Variovorax paradoxus: one gene and its partners. The main gene of each other region encodes a partner of the protein of the gene in region 2 in a complex. Links are inferred from orthologs where the notes say so. Each region holds a gene or a part of one and is shown on either strand. Other genes may lie near its edges.

Region 1 (7,183 bases), 4.7 Mb from region 2 along the record:
GGCCACGCGACCACTGCGCGAACCGCGCTCCAGCGCCCAGACGAGCGCCTCGGGCCGCGCGGCTTCGATGGCGGCAGGCGCCACACCGAACGAAGACAGCCACTGGGCCACGATCGTCAGGTATTCGTTCTGGCTGAACGGATAGAAGCTCACCCAGAGGCCGAAGCGTTCCGACAGCGAGATCTTTTCCTCGATCACCTCGCCGGGATGGACTTCGCCGTCCTCGGTGTGGGTGTACGAGAGGTTGTCCTTCATGTACTCGGGCAGCAGGTGGCGCCGGTTGCTGGTCGCATAGATCAGCACATTGGGCGTCGACGCGGCGATCGAGCCATCGAGGATCGACTTCAGCGCCTTGTAGCCCGGCTCGCCCTCGTCGAAGCTCAGGTCGTCGCTGAACACGATGAATTTCTCGGGACGCTGCGAAACCACCTCGACGATGTCGGGCAGGTCGGTGAGCTCGGCCTTGTCCACCTCGATCAGGCGCAAGCCCTGCGGCGCATAGGTCTGCAGGCAGGCCCGAATGAGCGATGACTTGCCGGTGCCGCGCGCGCCCGTCAAGAGCACGTTGTTGGCCGGCTTGCCCTCGACGAACTGCTGCGTGTTGCGCGCGATCTTTTCCTTCTGGACGTCGATTTCCTTCAGCGAGTCGAGCGACATCGCCGCCACGTGCTTCACCGGCTCGAGCACGCCGTGGCCGGAGTTGCGGCGGCGGTAGCGCCAGGCGATGGAGGCGTTCCAGTCGGCGGGCGCTGCGAGCGGCTGCGGGAGGATCGATTCGATGCGGCCGATGAGCTGCTCGGCGCGCTCGATCAGCTTCTGGAACTGCTCGTTCATGACCTGTAGTCAGCGTTGATGGTCACGTACTCGTGGCTGAAGTCGCAGGTCCAGACGGTTTCGCTGGCATTGCCGCGGCCCAGGCCGATGCGCACCGTGATCTCGCTCTGCTTCATCACGCGCTGGCCGTCTTCCTCGCGGTAGGACGGGTTGCGCCCACCCTTGACCGCCACGTGCACGTCGTCCAGGAACAGGTCGATGCCGGTCTGGTCGAGGTCGGCGATGCCCGCATAGCCCACGGCCGCCAGGATGCGGCCCAGGTTCGGGTCGCTGGCATAGAAGGCCGTCTTCACCAGCGGCGAGTGCGCCACGGCATACGCCACCTGCTTGCACTCAGCGGCGTCCTTGCCGCCGTCGACCTGCACGGTGATGAACTTCGTCGCGCCCTCGCCGTCGCGCACGATCGCCTGCGCCAACTGGCGTGCCACGTCCTGCATGGCCGCCACGAGCGCCTGGCCTTCCGGCGAGTCCAGCGAGGTGATGGTGGCGTGCGAGGCCTTCTGCGTGGCGATGACCACGAACGAGTCGTTGGTCGAGGTGTCGCCGTCGATGGTCACGCGGTTGAAAGACGCATCGGCCAGAAGCCTGGCGAGCGGCTGGATCAGCGAGGCGTCGATCTTCGCGTCGGTTGCCATGAAGCCCAGCATGGTCGCCATGTTCGGGCGGATCATGCCGGCACCCTTGCTGATGCCGGTGATCGTGACCGTGGCGCCGCCGACCTGCACCCGCTGGCTGAACGCCTTGGGGATCGTGTCGGTGGTCATGATGCCTTCGGCGGCCCGGGCCCAGTGGTCCTGCGAGGCATCGGCCAGCGCGGCGGGAAGGCCTGCCTCGATGCGGTCGACGGGCAGCGGCTCCATGATCACGCCGGTGGAAAACGGCAGGATCTGCTCGGGCGCGATTTCCAGGTGGCGTGCCAGCGCGATGCAGGTGGCGCGCGTGCGCATCAGGCCGTCTTCGCCGGTGCCCGCATTGGCGTTGCCGGTGTTGATCACCATCGCGCGGATGCCGTGGTCCAGCGCGAGATGGTCGCGGCAGACCTGCACCGGCGCGGCGCAGAAGCGGTTCTGGGTGAACACGCCGCCGACCGCGGAACCTTCGTCGATCAGCACGACGGTCAGGTCCTTGCGGTTGGCCTTGCGCACGCCCGCTTCGGCCACGCCGATACGGACGCCGGGCACCGCGAACAAGGCGGCAGGATCGGGAGCGGACAGGTTCACGGGCATGGCATCTATTCCTTCTTGCGCATCAATTTTTCATCGGTACCAACAATGCTCACTTTCCGACGCCAGGGATACCGCGGAACCGGCTCTGCCGGGCCGCCGGTATCGCCCCCGGCGAGGGGGTCGGCGGCCACACGGAGTGGGCAAGCCTGGGGGAGTACGTGATTAATTCAGCTTGCCGTGGCACTGCTTGAACTTCTTGCCGCTGCCGCAGGGGCACGGGTCGTTGCGGCCGACGCGGCCGAAGGCCGCAGCCTCGGCGCTGATCGCGCCCGCACCGGCGAATGCCGCGCGGCGCTGGCTTTCCTCGTCCACACGCACCTCGACTTCGCCGGTTTCGGTCGGTGCGCTGTAGGTGATGTTGGCGACGTTCTCGCCACGGCTTTCGAGCGCTTCGGCGGCTTCCTCGAGCTGTTCGCCCGATTGCACGCGCACCGTCATCAGCTGGCGGGTGACTTCGTTCTTGACCGAGTCGAGCAACTGGCCGAAGAGTTCGAAGGCTTCGCGCTTGTATTCCTGCTTGGGCTGCTTCTGCGCATAACCGCGCAGGTGGATGCCCTGGCGCAGGTAGTCGAGCGACGCCAAGTGCTCGCGCCAGTGGGTGTCGATGCTCTGCAGCAGCACCATGCGCTCGAACTGCGTGAAGTTGTCCTGGCCGATCAGTGCGACCTTGGCGTCGAAGGTCTCGTTGGCGTTCGCCAGGACCTTCTCGACGATGTCCTCGTCGGACACGGCTTCGGAAGCTTCCACGTCCTTCTGCAGGGGCATGTCGATGCCCCATTCGTTGAACAGGCTCTTCTCGAGCGCGGCCAGGTCCCACTGCTCCTCGACCGACTCGCTGGGCACGTACTGGCGCACGAGATCGGTGAAGCAGCCTTCGCGCAGCGCGCCGATCTGTGCCGTGAGGTCGGCCGCGTCGAGGATGTCGTTGCGCTGCTGGTAGATCACCTTGCGCTGGTCGTTCGACACGTCGTCGTATTCGAGCAGCTGCTTGCGGATGTCGAAGTTGCGCGCCTCGACCTTGCGCTGCGCGCTTTCGATGCTGCGCGTCACGATGCCGGCTTCGATGGCTTCGCCGTCGGGCATCTTCAAGCGGTCCATGATCGCCTTCACGCGGTCGCCCGCGAAGATGCGCATCAGCGGATCGTCCAGGCTCAGGTAGAAACGCGAGGAGCCCGGGTCGCCCTGGCGGCCCGAACGGCCGCGCAGCTGGTTGTCGATGCGGCGCGATTCGTGGCGCTCGGTGGCGATGATCCGCAGGCCGCCCAGCGACTTCACGAACTCGTGGTCCTTGCTCCATTCGGCGCGGATGTGCGCGATGTCCGCTTCCTTGGCGGCGGCGTCGCGGCCTTCGTCGTTCTCGACGGCCTCGATCATCTTCTCGATGTTGCCGCCCAGCACGATGTCGGTGCCGCGGCCGGCCATGTTGGTCGCGATGGTGATCATCTTCGTGCGACCGGCCTGCGCCACGATGTCGGCTTCACGGGCATGCTGCTTGGCATTCAGCACCTGGTGCGGCAGGCCCGCCTGGGTCAGCAGGTTGTCGATGATCTCGGAGTTCTCGATGGACGAGGTGCCCACCAGCACCGGCTGGCCGCGCTCGTAGCACTCGCGGATGTCCTGGATGGCCGCCTCGTACTTCTCGCGCGTCGTCTTGTAGACGCGGTCGAGCTGGTCCTCGCGCTTGCTCACGCGGTTCGGCGGAATGATCATGGTCTCGAGACCATAGATTTCCTGGAACTCGTAGGCCTCGGTGTCGGCCGTGCCGGTCATGCCGGCCAGCTTGCCGTACAGGCGGAAATAGTTCTGGAAAGTGATCGAGGCCAGCGTCTGGTTCTCGGCCTGGATCTCCACGCCTTCCTTGGCTTCCACGGCCTGGTGCAGGCCGTCGCTCCAGCGGCGGCCGGTCATGAGGCGGCCGGTGAACTCGTCGACGATCACCACCTCGCCCTGCTGCACCACGTAGTGCTGGTCGCGGTGGTACAGGTGGCGGGCACGCAGCGCGGCATTCAGGTGATGCATCAGCGTGATATTGGCCGGGTCGTAGAGCGACGCGCCTTCGGGCAGCAGCTTGAATTCGCTCAGCAGCCGCTCGGCGTTCTCGTGTCCGTCCTCGGTCAGGAACACCTGGTGCGTCTTCTCGTCGACCGTGAAGTCGCCGGGCACCGTGACGCCTTCGCCGGTGCGCGGGTCGGCCTCGCCTTCCTGCTTGGTCAGCAACGGCACGACCTTGTTGATGGCGAGATAGAGATCGGTGTGGTCTTCGGCCTGGCCGCTGATGATCAGCGGCGTGCGGGCCTCGTCGATCAGGATCGAGTCCACTTCGTCGACGATCGCGTAGTTCAGCACGCGCTGTACCCGGTCGCCCGGCTCGTAGACCATGTTGTCGCGCAGGTAGTCGAAGCCGTACTCGTTGTTCGTGCCGTACGTGATGTCGCTGCCGTAGGCAGCCTGCTTTTCCTCGCGCGGCATCTGCGGCAGGTTGATGCCGACGGTGAGGCCCAGGAAGTTGTAGAGGCGGCCCATCCAGGTCGCGTCGCGGTTGGCGAGGTAGTCGTTCACCGTGACCACGTGCACACCCTTGCCGGACAGCGCGTTCAGGTACACCGGCAGCGTGGCGGTCAGCGTCTTGCCTTCGCCGGTGCGCATTTCGGAGATCTTGCCGTTGTGCAGTGCCATCCCGCCCAGCAGCTGCACGTCGAAGTGCCGCATCTTCATGATGCGCTTGGAGCCTTCGCGCACCGTGGCGAAGGCTTCCGGCAACAGGGCGTCGAGGGTCTCGCCCTTGGCGATGCGGTCCTTGAATTCCTGCGTCTTGGCGCGCAGCCCGTCGTCGCTGAGCTTTTCGAACTCGGGTTCGAGCGCATTGATGCGTTCCACCGTCTTGCGATACTGCTTGAGGAGCCGATCGTTGCGACTGCCGAAAATCTGGGTCAGGAAGTTGGTTGCCATGGGTGGAGATGGGCGGGCGCCTTTGACCTTGGACAGTCGGCGGGCACTTCGACCGGATTCCCTAAGATATGGTGAAAGCAGTTGGGCGCGCTTCCCATTAAAGCAAGCGGCCTTTTTTCCGGCGCGAACGCCGGCAAACCGGGCATTTTAGCTGTCTTGTTTCTAACCCCTGGATTACCCATGTATCGCCGACTCCCCCCCGCCATTTCACTGCAGCAAGCTGCGGAAGGCGCCCCCACCCTGGGGAGCCTGATGGCGCGGGCGCGGGACACCACCGAGCGGCTCAAAGCCGTGGAGGGCCTGATTCCGCCGGCCATGCGCGCCGCCATCCAGGCCGGCCCGGCCGAGGGCGACGTCTGGTGCCTCCTGGTCAAGGGCAGCGCCGCAGCCGCCAAGCTTCGCCAGCTGTCGCCGATGCTGGTCACGCGGTTGAAGAACCGGGGCTGGGAGGTCTCGACCATCCGCATCAAGGTGCATACCGGCCGCTGAAACCTGGCGGCAGCCTCCCCGTTTTTGATTTTTTGTCTGGAGATGGATAATATTTCCAGATGACAAGCCCCACCGCGCCCGCACAAGCCCAGCTCCTGCTGCTCGACAAGCACCAGGTCGACGACCTTCTCCACCTCGATGACGTGCAGCGCGCCGTGCGCGAGGCCTTCGTGCTGCACAGCGAGCACGCGGGCCGCGTGTTTCCGGTGGTGCGCGAGCGGCTCGACACCGGTGGCGTGTTCGGCATCAAGTCCGGCGACGTCCAGTCGCAGGGCTTGCTCGGCTTCAAGGCCGCCGGCTTCTGGCCGGCCAACCGGCAGCGCGGCGGTGAACCGCACCAGGCCACCATCCTGCTGATCGACCCCGCCACCGGCCGGCCGCTGTGCGTCGTCGACGGCAATGCGGTCACCACCGTGCGCACCGGCGCGGCCGGCGGGCTCGGCCTGCAACGGCTGGCGCGGCGCGGCAGCGTTCGGCTGTGCCTCTTCGGGACCGGCGTGCAGGCGCGCATCCAGCTCGACTTCGCGCTGCGGGTGGCTCCCTCCCTGCGCGAGGTTCTCTATGTGAGCGCAAGCGGAAAGCCCAACGCGGCCTTCGAGGCCCATTTCGCCGGCCGCTGCCGGATCGCTCCGGCGTCCGACCGCAACGCCGCGGTGGCCGCAAGCGACATCGTCATTACCGCCACGCCCGGCGGGGGCGCGCTTTTCGACCTGGAGGCGGTGAAACCCGGCACGCACCTGAACTGCGTGGGCGCCGACACCCGCGGCAAGCGCGAACTTCCCGAGGGCCTGCTGGCGCGCGCACGTCTCGTGGTGGACGATCGTGTCCAGGCCGGCCAGATCGGCGAGATGCAATGGGCGCCCGGCACCGACTGCGTGGAGCTCGGCGACCTGCTGACCGGAAAGGCGGCCTTCGAGCGCGCCGCCGGCGATATCACCGTGTTCGACATGACCGGCCTCGCCCTGCAGGACCTGACCGTCGCGCGCCTGCTGCATGCGCGCGCGGCCGAGACCGGCACGGGCACACGCATCGCGTGGCCCTGGTAACGCGGATCAGGCAGCCGCGGCGCCGAACAGCTCGGTCATGAATTGCGTCGACTTCAACCCGGTGCCGGTCAGCAGCGCGACCGTGGTCTCGCCCGGCCTGATGTCGCCGCGCTGCGCCAGGACGTCGATGGCGGCCGCGGCGGAGGCGGAAGTCGGCTCCGTGTAGAGCCCGCTGGCCGCGAGCCGGCGCACTGCGGCGGCGATCTGATCTTCGGTCAGCGCCACCGTCCTGCCGTTCGTCTCGCGCAGCGCCTGCAGGATTTCCGGCAGCCGCACCGGCCGCTTGATCGCCGTGCCTTCGGCAATCGTCGGCTGCACGGGGCGCTCCACCAGCGTATCGGCGCCTGCCATGAAGCTCGCGTCGATCGGCGAGCAGTTCAGCGGCTGCGCGACGAAGATGCGCGGCAGCCTTGCGATCTGCCCTGCCGCGAGCAACTCCCCGAAGCCGATCCAGCAGCCCAGCACGTTGCTGCCCGCACCGGTGGGTATCACCACGTTGTCGGGCGCCCTGAAGCCCAGGTCTTCCCACAGCTCGTAAGCCAGCGTCTTCGTGCCCTGGAGAAAGAACGGATGCCAGTTGTGGCTCGCATAGAAGATCGATTCCGACTGCCGTACCGCCTCGTATTCGGATTCCTCGCG
Region 2 (6,789 bases):
TCGCGCAGTTGCAGGCCGTAGTCGGAAGTGCGCTGACCCGAGGTGCGACCGTGCTGGCCGGGCTTGGAGTCGAACTTGGCCTTGTCCTGGATCGAACGGCGAGCGCTCTTCAGGAACAGGTCGGTGCCTTCACGGCGGGAAAGTTTGGCCTTGGGGCCGAGGTAACGTGCCACGATTTTTCCTTTGTGTATCTGCCGCAGTTGCCTGCGGGAGCCACTTGCGAGACGCGAGTGGCGGTGGGCTTAGATAAAAAACAAATGCGCAGCCGCTATCCAAAGCCGGCTGCGCCTTGCGGACTGACGATCAGATGCGGCGACGCTTCTGGGGACGGCAGCCGTTGTGCGGAACGGGCGTCACGTCGGCAATGGAATTGATCCGGATGCCGAGCGCAGCCAGTGCGCGCACCGACGATTCGCGACCGGGGCCGGGGCCCTTGATCTCGACGTCGAGGTTCTTGATACCTTGTTCGACAGCAGCACGGCCGGCCACTTCCGAAGCGACCTGCGCAGCGAACGGGGTCGACTTGCGCGAGCCCTTGAAGCCCTGGCCACCCGACGAAGCCCACGACAGGGCGTTGCCCTGGCGATCGGTGATCGTGATGATGGTGTTGTTGAACGAGGCATGCACGTGGGCGATACCGTCCGCGACGTTCTTGCGAACCTTCTTGCGAACGCGCTGTGCGGCGTTGTTTGCAGGTGCTTTAGCCATGCTGTTCTATCCTTATTTCTTCAGGGACTGCGCAGCCTTGCGCGGACCCTTGCGGGTGCGGGCGTTGGTGCGCGTGCGCTGGCCGCGCATCGGCAGGCCGCGACGATGACGGAAGCCGCGATAGCAGCCGATGTCCATCAAACGCTTGATGTTCATCGTCGTCTCGCGACGCAGGTCGCCTTCGATCGTGAACAGGGCGATCTGGTCGCGGATCTTCTCGAGATCGGCGTCGGTCAGATCCTTGATCTTCTTCGAATACTCGATGCCGCTCGCTTCGCAGATCTGACGGGCGCGCGTGCGACCGATGCCGAAGATGGCGGTCAGGCCGATTTCAGCGTGCTTGTGCGGCGGGATGTTGATGCCAGCAATACGTGCCATGTGCGTCCTCTAATACTCTTCAATCAACCTTGGCGCTGCTTGTGGCGCGGGTCGGTGCAAATCACACGCACCACACCTTTACGGCGGATGACCTTGCAATTACGGCAGATGGTTTTGACCGAAGCCGAAACTCTCATTTCATTCTCCTAAAACTGTTTAACGTGGCGGTCTACCGCCCGGACTCAATACTGAAACACAGCCCTACGATGTCTTGAAGTTCGCCTTCTTCAGCAGCGATTCGTACTGCTGGGACATCATGTAGTTTTGCACCTGGGCCATGAAGTCCATCGTGACGACCACGATGATCAGCAGGGAGGTACCACCGAAGTAGAACGGCACGTTGTACTTCAGGATCAGGAACTCTGGCAGCAGGCAGACGAAGGTGATGTACACCGCGCCGGCCAATGTCAGGCGAACCAGAATCTTGTCGATGTAGCGAGCGGTCTGGTCACCCGGGCGAATGCCAGGAATGAATGCACCACTCTTCTTCAGGTTGTCGGCCGTTTCCTTGCTGTTGAACACGAGGGCCGTGTAGAAGAAGCAGAAGAAAACGATCGCGGCAGCGTACAGCAGCACATAGATCGGCTCGCCCGGACGCAGCGCGCCGGCAATGTCCTTGATCCAGCGGAAACCGCCGTCACCGGTGCTGAACCAGCCGACCACCGTTGCGGGCAGAAGGATGATCGACGAAGCGAAGATCGGCGGGATCACGCCAGCCATGTTCAGCTTCAGGGGCAGGTGCGACGACTGACCGCCGTAGACCTTGTTGCCAACCTGACGCCGTGCATAGTTCACGAGAATCTTGCGCTGGCCACGTTCCACGAACACCACGAAGTAGGTCACCAACACCACGACTGCGATGATGAAAAGCGCCACGATGGGATTCATCGCACCGGTCGTCACCAGTGAAGCCAGGCCGCCGATGGCATTGGGCAGGCCAGCCGCGATACCTGCAAAGATCAGGATCGAGATGCCGTTGCCCAGGCCGCGTTCGGTGATCTGCTCGCCGAGCCACATCAGGAACATCGAACCCGCCGTCAGGCTCACCATGGCAGTGATGCGGAAGCCGAAACCGGGCGAGATCACCAGGCCGGCCGACGATTCGAGCGCCACTGCGATGCTGAACGACTGGAACAGTGCCAGGCCCAGCGCGCCGTAGCGCGTGTACTGCGTGATCTTGCGGCGACCGGCCTCGCCTTCCTTCTTCAATTGCTCGAAGGTCGGAAGCACGTAGGTCATCAGCTGCATGATGATCGACGCCGAGATGTACGGCATGATCCCCAACGCGAACACGGTGAAGCGCGACAGCGCACCGCCCGAGAACATGTTGAACAGGCTCAGAATGCCGCCCTGCTGGCCCTGGAACAACGCTGCCAGCTGGTCCGGGTTGATACCCGGCACAGGAATGTGAGCGCCAATCCGATAGACCACGAGCGCGAGCAGCAAAAAGACGAGCCGACGGCGGAGGTCGCCGAACTTGCCTGTTTTTGCGATCGTTGCCGCGTTAGTTGCCACGAAGAACTTCTTTCAGTCCGATGGTGATCAGGCGATGCTGCCGCCAGCTGCTTCGATTGCAGCCTTGGCGCCAGCGGTAGCACCCACGCCCGTCAGCTTGACGGCCTTGGTGAGCTCACCGGTCTTGACGACCTTGACAACCTTGGCCAGCTGGCCAACGAGGCCGGCTTGCTTCAGTGCCAGGATGTCAACTTCGGCCAGGCCGAGCTGCTCGAGCGCAGTCAGCGTGACTTCGGCGTTGAACTTCAGCAGGTGCGACTTGAAACCACGCTTCGGCAGGCGACGCTGCAGCGGCATTTGACCGCCTTCGAAGCCGACCTTGTGGAAACCGCCTGCGCGCGACTTCTGGCCCTTGTGGCCGCGACCCGAAGTCTTGCCCAGGCCGGAACCGATACCGCGGCCGACGCGGCGCTTGGCGTGCTTGGCGCCATCCGCCGGCTTGATGCCATTGAGTTCCATATCAGTCTCTCTTACAGAACTTTGACCAGATAACTGATCTTGTTGATCATGCCGCGCACTGCGGGCGTGTCTTGCAGCTCGCTCACGCTGTTGAGCTTGCGCAGGCCGAGGCCGCGCACGGTCGCGCGATGCGATTCCTTGGTGCCAATCGGGCTCTTGACCAATTGCACCTTGAGGGTTTGTTGTTGCGTCATTTGAATGCTTCCTGCAGGCTCGTGAAAGCTTGCGCTTAAGCGAAGATTTCTTCGACGGTCAGACCGCGCTTGGCAGCCACTTCACCCGCGGTCGTCGAGTTCTTCAACCCGTCGAGCGTGGCGCGAACCATGTTGTAGGGGTTCGACGAACCGTGGCTCTTGGCCACGATGTCGGTGATACCCATCACTTCGAACACGGCGCGCATCGGACCGCCGGCGATGATGCCGGTACCCTTGGGGGCCGGGTACATCACGACCGTCGAAGCGCCGTGATGGCCTTGCACCTGGTGATGCAGCGTGCCATTCTTGATCGAAACCTTCAGCAGGTTGCGACGCGCTTCTTCCATGGCCTTCTGCACTGCAGCGGGCACTTCCTTCGACTTGCCCTTGCCCATGCCGACGCGGCCATCGCCGTCACCGACCACGGTGAGTGCTGCGAAACCGAGGATACGACCACCCTTCACCACCTTGGTGACGCGGTTGATCGCGATCATCTTCTCGCGCAAACCGTCCTCGGGGCCTTCGTTCTGCGTTCTTGCCTGAATCTTTGCCATTTTGAATCTCGTGTCCGGTTAGAACTGCAGGCCGGCTTCGCGGGCGGCCTCGGCCAGCGCCTTGACGCGGCCGTGGTATGCGAAACCTGCGCGGTCGAAAGCGACCTTCTCGACGCCGGCCGCCTTCGCCTTCTCAGCGATGCGCTTGCCGACAGCGGTGGCGGCGGCAGCATTGCCACCCTTGCCCGAACCGCCGAGCGAGGTACGCACTTCGGCTTCTGCCGTCGATGCGGTTGCAATCACCTTGGAGCCGTCGTCGGAGATGACGGTCGCGTAGATGTGCAGGTTGGTGCGGTTCACCGTCAGACGGGCCACGCCCTGCGTCGCGATGCGAATGCGGGTCTGGCGCGAGCGGCGAAGACGCTGTGCTTTTTTGGTCAACATCATTTTGCTGCCCCTTACTTCTTCTTGGTCTCTTTGATCACGATCTTCTCGTCCGCATAGCGGATGCCCTTGCCCTTGTAGGGCTCTGGCGGACGGATAGCGCGGATCTCGGCGGCGATTTGACCAACGCGCTGACGGTCAGCACCCTTGATCACGACTTCGGTCGGGGTCGCAGTCGTCACCGTGATGCCTTGCGGCATGTCGATGTTGACCGGGTGCGAGTAACCGACTTGCAGGTTCAGCTTGGCGCCCGTCGCGGCGGCCTTGTAGCCGACGCCGATCAGGTTGAGCTTCTTCTCGAAGCCCTTGGTGACACCGACGACCATGTTGTTCACGAGCTGGCGCACCGTGCCGCTCATCGCGTTCGCTTCACGCGATTCGTTGGCGGGTTCGAAGCTCAGCTTGCCGTCGTTGTTGGCAATTTTCACCAGAGCATTGCGCGCAAGGCTGAGCGTGCCGCCCGTGCCCTTGACGCTGATCTGGTCTTCCTTGATCGACACATCCACGCCTGCGGGGATGGTGATCGGCATTTTTCCTACTCGGGACATTTCAGTGACTCCTCGATGTCTCGGTTAGGCGACGTAGCACAGAACTTCGCCGCCGACACCGGAGGCGCGAGCCTTGCGGTCGGTCATCACGCCCTTGGGGGTCGTGACGATCGCAACGCCGAGGCCGTTCTGGACTTGCGGGATGGACGCGCTGGCCTTGTAGACGCGCAGGCCGGGACGGCTCACGCGCTCGATGCGCTCGATGACCGGGCGACCAGCGTAGTACTTCAGCGAGATTTCAAGTTCGCTCTTGCCGGCTTCGGTCTTGACCTGGAAGCCGTCGATGTAGCCCTCGTCCTTCAGGACTTGTGCGATCGCGATCTTCACCTTGGAAGACGGGACCGACACGGTGGGCTTCGCCACCATCTGCGCGTTACGGATACGCGTCAGCAGGTCGGCAATGGGATCACTCATGCTCATGTTGTTTGCTCCTGCCTGGCTTACCAGCTGGCCTTGGTGACACCGGGGATGTCGCCGTTGAAAGCCAGTTCGCGGATCTTGGCGCGGGCCAGACCGAATTGACGGAAGGTGCCACGCGGGCGACCGGTGATTTCGCAACGGTTGCGTTGACGCGTCGGATTCGCGTTGCGCGGCAGCTTCTGCAGCGCCAGGCGTGCAGCAGCGCGCTCTTCGTCGCTCTTCTTCACGTCGTTGGAAGCTGCCTTCAGTTCCGCGTGCTTCGCGGCGAACTTGGCAACCAGCTTGTCGCGCTTGAGTTCGCGCTGGATCAAAGATGCTTTAGCCACAGGTCACCTCAGTTCTTGAACGGGAAACGGAAACCAGCGAGAAGCGCCTTGGCTTCTTCGTCGGTCTTGGCCGTCGTCGTGATGCTGATATTGAGACCGCGCAGGGCGTCGACCTTGTCGTACTCGATCTCGGGGAAAATGATCTGTTCCTTGACGCCGATGTTGTAGTTGCCACGGCCATCGAACGCACGGCCGGAAATGCCGCGGAAGTCGCGAACGCGCGGCAGCGCGATGGTCACGAAACGGTCCAGGAACTCGTACATGTGCACGCCACGCAGCGTGACCATGCAGCCGATGGGCTGGTTTTCGCGGATCTTGAAACCGGCGATGGCCTTCTTCGACTTGGTGACCACGGGCTTCTGGCCAGCGATCTTCGTCAGGTCGGCGACAGCGTTGTCGAGAACCTTCTTGTCGGCGACAGCTTCACCCACGCCCATGTTCAGGGTGATCTTGGTGAGGCGCGGAACCTGCATCGGCGACGTGTAGCCGAACTTTTCCGTCAGGTCTTTCGCGATCTTCTCGCGATAGTGTTGTTGGAGACGTGCCATGTGAGTACCTCTTAGGCGATCTTGATTTCGTCGCCGCTCGACTTGAAGACGCGAACAGCCACGCGCTTGCCGTCGGCACCCTGGGTGATCTTGATGCCGACGCGATCGGCCTTGCCGGTCGCCGCATTGAAGATCGCCACGTTGGACTGGTGAATGGGCATTGCCTTCTCGACGATGCCACCGGTCGTGCCCTTGAGGGGGTTCGGCTTGGTGTGCTTCTTGACGAGGTTGATGCCGTCGACGATCACGTGCGAATCGTCCTTGCGCAGCGAAACGGTGCCTCGCTTGCCCTTGTCGCGGCCGGCCAACACGATGACCTGGTCGCCTTTGCGAATCTTGTTCATGGCGTTGTGTCCTTACAGAACTTCGGGTGCCAGCGACACGATCTTCATGAACTTCTCGGTGCGCAGTTCGCGCGTGACCGGTCCGAAGATGCGGGTGCCGATAGGCTCCAGCTTGGCGTTGAGCAACACTGCTGCGTTGCCGTCGAACTTGACGAGCGAACCGTCGGCGCGACGGATGCCCTTGGCAGTGCGGACCACCACTGCGCTGTAGATCTCGCCCTTCTTGACGCGACCACGCGGAGCGGCTTCCTTGATGCTCACCTTGATGACGTCGCCCACGCTGGCATAACGCCGCTTGGAGCCACCGAGCACCTTGATACACAGGACGGATTTCGCGCCCGTGTTGTCGGCCACTTCGAGCCGGGATTCAGTTTGGATCATTTCTTGATATTCCCAACTTGTACCGATGAG
Region 3 (6,625 bases), 4.1 Mb from region 2 along the record:
CAGGTTGGTGCACACGTTGAGCTTGTACTTGCCCACCGGATGCTGGTTGTACATGTTGTAGAAGGTCGTCACTTCGTGCACGGCGATGGGCGCCATGCCGAGGTACTCGGCAATCTCGCGCTCGCGCTGCAGGCTGACATAACCTTCGTCCTGCTGGACGATCGACAGACAGGCCATCACGGCAGACTGCTTGCCTGCCTCGGGATACTTGGCCACCTCACGCGCAAAGCGCTCGAGAATCGCCGGCTTCAGAGGGGAAGAAGGCGCCGTAGGCGCCGTTTCATGGTGGGTCGAGGAAGTCATTCGCTCTTTCTCACCTGTCGATCTCGCCGAACACGATGTCCATCGTGCCGATCACCGCGACAGCGTCGGCGATCATGTGACCGCGCGACATTTCGTCGAGGGCGGCGAGGTGCGGAAAACCGGGGGCACGGATCTTCAGGCGGTACGGCTTGTTGGCGCCGTCGCTCACCAGATAGATGCCGAACTCGCCCTTCGGATGCTCGACGGCGGCATACGCCTCGCCTTCGGGCACATGGAAGCCTTCGGTGAAGAGCTTGAAATGGTGGATCAACTCCTCCATGTTCGCCTTCATCGATTCGCGCGCAGGTGCGGCGACCTTGTGGTTACTGGTGATAACCGGGCCGGGATTCGCACGCAGCCAAGCCGAGCACTGCTGGATGATCCGATTGGCCTGGCGCATCTCTTCCACGCGAACCAGGTAGCGGTCGTAGCAGTCGCCGGTCTTGCCGACCGGCACGTCGAACTGCATCTGGCCGTAAACGTCGTAGGGCTGCTTTTTGCGCAGGTCCCATTCGATGCCTGAGCCGCGCAGCATGGGCCCCGTGAAGCCGAGATTCAGCGCGCGCTCCGGCGTGACCACGCCGATGCCCACGGTGCGCTGCTTCCAGATGCGGTTGTCGGTGAGCAACGTCTCGTACTCGTCGACCATCTTCGGGAAGCGCTTGCAGAAGTCGTCGACAAAGTCGAGCAGCGAACCCTGGCGATTTTCGTTGAGCTTCTCGATCGCCTTGGCGTTCTTGATCTTGCTCACCTTGTACTGCGGCATCACGTCCGGCAGGTCGCGATAGACGCCACCCGGACGGAAGTAGGCCGCATGCATGCGAGCACCGGACACGGCCTCGTACATGTCGAACAGGTCTTCGCGTTCGCGGAAGCAGTAGATGAGCATGTTCATCGCGCCGCAGTCCAGACCGTGCGCGCCGAGCCACAACAAGTGGTTCAGCAGGCGGGTGATCTCGGCGAACATCACGCGGATGTACTGTGCGCGCAGCGGCACTTCCAAGCCCATCATCTTCTCGATGGCGAGACAGTACGCGTGCTCGTTGCTCATCATCGACACGTAGTCGAGACGGTCCATGTAAGGCAGCGACTGGATGAAGGTGCGCGATTCGGCAAGCTTCTCGGTCGCGCGGTGCAGCAGGCCGATGTGGGGATCGGCGCGCTGGATCACTTCGCCGTCCAGCTCGAGCACCAATCGGAGCACGCCGTGCGCCGCAGGATGCTGGGGACCGAAGTTGAGTGTGTAGTTCTTGATTTCGGCCATATCAGTGCAAACCGCCGCCGTAGTTGTCTTCGCGGATCACGCGCGGGGTGATTTCGCGCGGCTCGATCGATACCGGCTGGTAGACCACGCGCTTCTGTTCTTCGTCGTAACGCATCTCGACATGCCCCGACACCGGGAAGTCCTTGCGAAATGGATGGCCGATGAAGCCGTAGTCGGTCAGGATGCGCCTCAGGTCGTCATGGCCGTCGAACACGATGCCGTAGAGGTCGAAGGCTTCGCGCTCGAACCAGGTCGCGGCATTCCAGACGGGCTGAAGCGAATCGACCACAGGAAGGTCTTCGTTCGGCGCAAAAACCTTCAGACGCACGCGCTGATTCAGACTCACCGACAGCAAGTGCGTGACGACGCAATAGCGCTCACCCTGCCACTCGCCTTCGCGGTAATCGGAGTAATCCATTCCGCAGAGATCGATCAGTTGCTCGAAGCGGCAGCCGGGCGCATCGCGCAGCAGCAAGGCCGCGTCGATGTAGTCGGCAGCCCCCACCACCACGGTCACCTCGTCGAGCGCAATGGTCACGCTCCTGGCCTTGACGCCGAGCGTCTCGGCGACGGTGGCACGCAGAGCTTCCGGCGAAATTGCAAAGTCAGTCATCTTCGGCAATCTCTCAGGCGCGGGCAATGGTGTTGGTGCGACGGATCTTCTGCTGCAGCTGGATCACGCCATAGAGCAATGCTTCCGCAGTGGGCGGGCAGCCCGGCACGTACACATCGACCGGCACGATGCGATCGCAGCCGCGCACGACCGAATAGCTGTAGTGGTAGTAGCCACCACCATTCGCGCACGAGCCCATCGAGAGCACCCACCGCGGCTCAGGCATCTGGTCGTAGACCTTGCGCAGAGCGGGAGCCATCTTGTTGCACAGCGTGCCAGCCACGATCATCAGGTCGGACTGACGCGGACTGGGCCGAAACAGCATGCCGAAACGGTCGATGTCGTAGCGGGCGGCGCCCGCGTGCATCATCTCGACCGCACAGCATGCGAGACCGAAAGTCATCGGCCAGAGAGATCCGGTTTTCGCCCAGTTCACCACCGAGTCATAGGTGGTCGTGACGAAACCTTCTTTGAGAACGCCTTCAATGGCCATCGTGTGCTTTCCTTGTCATTCCCAGTCGAGCGCGCCTTTTTTCCACTCGTAGGCAAAACCCACGACGAGGATGGCGAGGAAGATCATCATGGCCCAGAAGCCGACAGCACCGATCTCCTTGAGCGCAATGGCCCACGGAAAGAGAAAGGCAATCTCGAGGTCGAACAGGATGAAGAGAATCGCAACGAGGTAGTAGCGCACGTCAAACTTCATGCGCGCATCCTCGAAGGCTTCAAAGCCACACTCGTAGGGAGCGTTCTTTGCGGCGTCGGGCCGATTGGGGCCGAGAATGTATCCGATGACCTGAGGTGCGACGCCTACGCCGACTCCGACCAAAATGAACAAAAGGACGGGGAGGTAGGAGTCGAGATTCATCGAGAGTTTTTCACCGCTTGCCACCGGCAAGAAGAACCTCTGGATGAGGTTTTCTGCCGATGAGATTTGGTGCGGTCGGCGAGACTCGAACTCGCACAGCTTTCGCCACTACCCCCTCAAGATAGCGTGTCTACCAATTTCACCACGACCGCGGTTTTTGCTGTTCAGATGGCATGAGGTACCTGAAACAGGTATTTGGCTTTCCGAACAGATTTAGAGTTTACCCTGAAATGAAGCCATTTTTCACAGGTGACTCATGAAAACGAGATGATTACTTCGAAGGAATCTGGCCAGCACCCGAAACAGGGGCAGCAGGAGCCGACGCAGGCGCACTGGGAGCCGCCGCACCTGGGATTTCGTTGGCTGCACCAGGAGCTGCCGGCGCAGCCGGAGCACCCACTGCCGCACGCTCGAGAAGGCTGCCACCGCCTGCAGGACGCGCATGGCTGAAGTAGGCCAGCAGCAACGTGCACGCGAAGAACACGGCGGCAAGCACCGCGGTGGTTCGCGACAGGAAGTTTGCACTGCCGCTGGCGCCGAACAGGCTGCCCGCGCTACCGCTGCCGAAGGCTGCGCCCATGTCGGCGCCCTTGCCGTGCTGGATCAGGATCAGGCCGATCATCGCGAGCGCCGACAGCATCTGCACGCCGACCAATAGATTGAGGACCAGGTTCATTCGTTCTTACTCCTAAGTGATACAGCCGTTGCGCATTCAGCGCGCAGCGGCGGAAATGATCTGCAGAAAGTCGGGGGCCTTGAGCGACGCGCCACCGATCAGGCCACCGTCGATGTCGGCCTGCGCCAGCAACTCCGCGGCATTCGCCGCGTTCATGCTGCCGCCATAAAGGATCTTGATGCCCGCCGCATGCTCGCTCGCCGCGTGGTGCAGTTGCGCACGCAGCACCGCATGCACCGCCTGCGCCTGCTCCGGTGTCGCCGTCTTGCCCGTGCCGATGGCCCAGACCGGCTCGTAGGCCACGACGATTTCGCTGATGCAATGGCCATTCACATGAATGACCGCAGCCAACTGGCGCTTGACGACCTCTTCGGTCTGCCCTGCTTCGCGCTGCGCCAGCGTCTCGCCCACACAGACGATCGGCGTGATGCCGTTCGCCAGCGCTACGGCGGTCTTTGCAGCCACCGCTTCGTCGGTTTCGCCGTGGTATTGGCGACGCTCCGAGTGACCGACGATCGCATAGCGCACGCCGAACTCCTTCAGCATCGCGGCCGATTGCTCGCCGGTGAAAGCCCCTTGCGGGTGCGCAGAGATGTCCTGCGCACCGAGCGCCATTGCAGGCGAACCCGCCAGCAGCGACTGCACCTGCGCGAAGTACGGCGCAGGCGCGCAGAGCGCCACGTCGCACGCCGCGGGGCTGGCAGCCAGGCCCCGCTGCAAGGCCTTCACCAGCGCCTCGTTGGCGGCCAGGCCTCCGTTCATCTTCCAGTTGCCGGCGATCAGCTTCTTGTTGGTTGTCATCGCGTTGTCCTCACCACGTCAGCACGATCTTGCCGATGTGCTGGTTCGATTCCATCAGCGCATGGGCCTGGGCCGCACCGCTTGGCTCACCCACAGCCGCAAAGGTGCTGTGGATCACCGGCTTGATTGCGCCGCTCTCAAGCAGCGGCCAGACCTTCTCCCGCAGCGCCTTGGCGATGGCGCCCTTGAAGGCGACGGGACGCGGACGCAGCGTCGAGCCGGTGATCGTGAGGCGCTTGCGCAACACGAGGCCCGCATTGATTTCGCTCTTCACGCCACCCTGCACAGCAATGATCACCAGCCGGCCGTCTTCGGCCAGGCACTCGATCTCGCGCGCCACGTAGTCGCCGGCGACCATGTCGAGCACCACGTCCACACCCTTGCCGCCCGTCAGTTTCCTGGCCTCTTCGGCGAAGTCGCTCGTGCGGTAGTTGATGGCGTGGTCGGCGCCGAGCTTCCTGCAGGCTTCGCACTTGTCGTCGCTGCCGGCCGTGACGATCACGGTCGCGCCGAGCGCCTTGGCAATCTGGATCGCCGTGACGCCGATGCCGCTCGAACCACCCTGGATGAGCAGCGTCTCGCCCTTTTGCAGGCGGCCGCGCTCGAACACGTTGCTCCAGACGGTGAAGAAGGTCTCGGGCAGAGCAGCCGAATCGACATCGCTCCAGCCCTTGGGCACCGGCAGGCACTGCAGGACAGGCGCCACGCAGAGTTCCGCATAGCCACCGCCTGCGACGAGCGCACACACACGGTCGCCGATCTCGAAGCCCGCCTGGGCCAATGCCGCGGCATCACCCGACACGATCTCGCCCGCCACCTCGAGGCCCGGCAGGTCGGAAGCGCCCGGCGGCACCGGATAGTGACCTTTGCGCTGCAGCACGTCCGGACGGTTGACGCCGCTTGCCGCCACGCGGATCAGCAGCTCGCCCGTGCCCGCGACGGGGTCGGGACGTTGCGCAACGCGCAGCACCTCGGGGGCACCGTACGAAGTGATTTCAATGGCTTTCATGATCTTTCGGCCTCCAACGCCCGCAGATGGGGCGAAGCTAGCTGTTCAAAAGATAGCAGCGGCGGCCCGCGGCCGCCGCTGCGCCCTTTCTTACTCCTGAGGCTCGCGCGGGGCTTGCGGCTGCTCGCCGGCCGGGGCCTGCGACTGCTCGTTGCGCGGCTGTTGCTGCTGCTCGTTGCTGAAGCGCGGTGCGCGCTCGCCGCGGTCACCACCACGGTCGCCACCGCGATCACCACGGTCGCCGCGTTCACGGCGCTCGCCGCGGTCACCACGGTCTTCGCGCGGCGGACGCTCGCTGTACTCCATGCCGGCCGGACGCTCGGTCAGGGCCTTCATCGACAGCTTGACGCGGCCCTTCTCGTCAGTCTCAAGAACCTTGACCTTCACGATCTGGCCTTCGCTCAGATAGTCGGTCACCTTCTCGACGCGTTCGTGCGCGATCTGGCTGATGTGCAGCAGGCCGTCCTTGCCCGGCAGCAGGTTGATGAGCGCGCCGAAGTCCAGGATCTTGGTGACCGGGCCTTCGTACACCTTGCCGATTTCGACTTCGGCGGTGATCTGCTCGATGCGCTTCTTGGCCATCTCGGCCTTTTCCGGGTCGGTCGAGGCGATGGTGATCGTGCCGTCTTCGTCGATGTTGATCGTCGTGCCGGTCTCTTCCTGCAGGCCGCGGATGACTGCGCCACCCTTGCCGATCACGTCGCGGATCTTCTCGGGGTTGATCTTCAGCGTGGTCAGGCGCGGTGCGAAGCTGGAGACTTCGGCCTTGGCCTCGCCCATGGCTTCCTGCATCTTGCCCAGGATGTGCATGCGCGCTTCCTTGGCCTGCGCCAATGCGACCTGCATGATCTCCTTGGTGATGCCCTGGATCTTGATGTCCATCTGCAACGCGGTGATGCCGTTGGTGGTGCCCGCCACCTTGAAGTCCATGTCGCCGAGGTGATCTTCGTCACCCAGGATGTCGGTCAGCACCGCGAAGCGGTTGTCTTCCTTGATCAGGCCCATGGCGATACCGGCCACGTGCGCCTTCATGGGCACGCCGGCGTCCATCATGGACAGGCAGCCGCCGCAGACCGAAGCCATCGACGACG

Evidence for each region. The genes of interacting proteins can lie anywhere in the genome.
Region 1: the proteins of secY (region 2) and secA are in contact, whole or in part, in a crystal structure (PDB 3DIN), measured with the Thermotoga maritima proteins. The link is inferred for Variovorax paradoxus from one-to-one orthologs. Residues at the interface, in WP_004081795.1 of Thermotoga maritima: Glu108, Gly109, Glu110, Glu111, Ala236, Glu237, Arg238, Arg239, Ile240, Thr241, Ile242, Gln243, Tyr244, Ala245, Arg246, Arg247, Val248, Thr249, Gly250, Arg251, Arg252, Val253, Tyr254, Gly256, Ala257, Ser258, Thr259, Tyr260, Leu261, Pro262; in WP_004082002.1 of Thermotoga maritima: Glu261, Ala262, Arg263, Lys300, Ala301, Arg302, Thr303, Ile304, Ile305, Leu323, Tyr324, Asp325, Pro326, Val329, Ser330, Tyr333, Ile336, Lys340, Phe345, Val349, Glu363, Phe364, Tyr374, Ser375, Gly376, Gly377, Glu393, Ile395, Thr482, Ser483.
Region 3: secY (region 2) and secG share a complex: the UniProt entries of both Escherichia coli proteins name them as parts of the sec protein translocase complex. The link is inferred for Variovorax paradoxus from one-to-one orthologs.

What each region holds. Positions count from the first base shown.
Region 1 is NZ_LR743507.1:4,908,408-4,915,590, forward strand. Bases 2,023-5,349 are described here. They hold secA (preprotein translocase subunit SecA), read right to left. Parts: upstream 5,010-5,349; coding sequence 2,223-5,009; downstream 2,023-2,222. Other genes in these bases: argJ (bifunctional glutamate N-acetyltransferase/amino-acid acetyltransferase ArgJ), read right to left, coding at 2,023-2,060; AACL56_RS23205 (hypothetical protein), read left to right, coding at 5,190-5,349. Also shown: AACL56_RS23190 (ATP-binding protein), read right to left, coding at 1-834; more of argJ, read right to left, coding at 831-2,022; more of AACL56_RS23205, read left to right, coding at 5,350-5,498; AACL56_RS23210 (ornithine cyclodeaminase family protein), read left to right, coding at 5,558-6,544; AACL56_RS23215 (threonine synthase), read right to left, coding at 6,551-7,183. UniProt on the Escherichia coli protein: Required for protein export, interacts with the SecYEG preprotein conducting channel.
Region 2 is NZ_LR743507.1:226,870-233,658, forward strand. The notes cover bases 445-3,377. They hold secY (preprotein translocase subunit SecY), read right to left. Parts: upstream 2,602-3,377; coding sequence 1,288-2,601; downstream 445-1,287. Other genes in these bases: rpsK (30S ribosomal protein S11), read right to left, coding at 445-708; rpsM (30S ribosomal protein S13), read right to left, coding at 721-1,086; rpmJ (50S ribosomal protein L36), read right to left, coding at 1,110-1,223; rplO (50S ribosomal protein L15), read right to left, coding at 2,629-3,060; rpmD (50S ribosomal protein L30), read right to left, coding at 3,072-3,254. In the rest of the region: rpsD (30S ribosomal protein S4), read right to left, coding at 1-173; more of rpsK, read right to left, coding at 304-444; more of rpsE, read right to left, coding at 3,378-3,808; rplR (50S ribosomal protein L18), read right to left, coding at 3,827-4,192; rplF (50S ribosomal protein L6), read right to left, coding at 4,207-4,740; rpsH (30S ribosomal protein S8), read right to left, coding at 4,765-5,160; rpsN (30S ribosomal protein S14), read right to left, coding at 5,181-5,486; rplE (50S ribosomal protein L5), read right to left, coding at 5,495-6,034; rplX (50S ribosomal protein L24), read right to left, coding at 6,046-6,378; rplN (50S ribosomal protein L14), read right to left, coding at 6,391-6,759. UniProt on the Escherichia coli protein: The central subunit of the protein translocation channel SecYEG. Consists of two halves formed by TMs 1-5 and 6-10.
Region 3 is NZ_LR743507.1:4,286,327-4,292,951, forward strand. What follows is about bases 2,023-4,791. They hold secG (preprotein translocase subunit SecG), read right to left. Parts: upstream 3,725-4,791; coding sequence 3,320-3,724; downstream 2,023-3,319. Other genes in these bases: AACL56_RS19900 (NADH-quinone oxidoreductase subunit C), read right to left, coding at 2,023-2,180; AACL56_RS19905 (NuoB/complex I 20 kDa subunit family protein), read right to left, coding at 2,194-2,673; AACL56_RS19910 (NADH-quinone oxidoreductase subunit A), read right to left, coding at 2,689-3,048; tpiA (triose-phosphate isomerase), read right to left, coding at 3,761-4,525; AACL56_RS19930 (NAD(P)H-quinone oxidoreductase), read right to left, coding at 4,536-4,791. In the rest of the region: NADH-quinone oxidoreductase subunit NuoE, read right to left, coding at 1-303; AACL56_RS19895 (NADH-quinone oxidoreductase subunit D), read right to left, coding at 314-1,567; more of AACL56_RS19900, read right to left, coding at 1,569-2,022; more of AACL56_RS19930, read right to left, coding at 4,792-5,534; pnp (polyribonucleotide nucleotidyltransferase), read right to left, coding at 5,625-6,625. UniProt on the Escherichia coli protein: Subunit of the protein translocation channel SecYEG. Overexpression of some hybrid proteins has been thought to jam the protein secretion apparatus resulting in cell death; while this may be true it also results in FtsH-mediated degradation of SecY.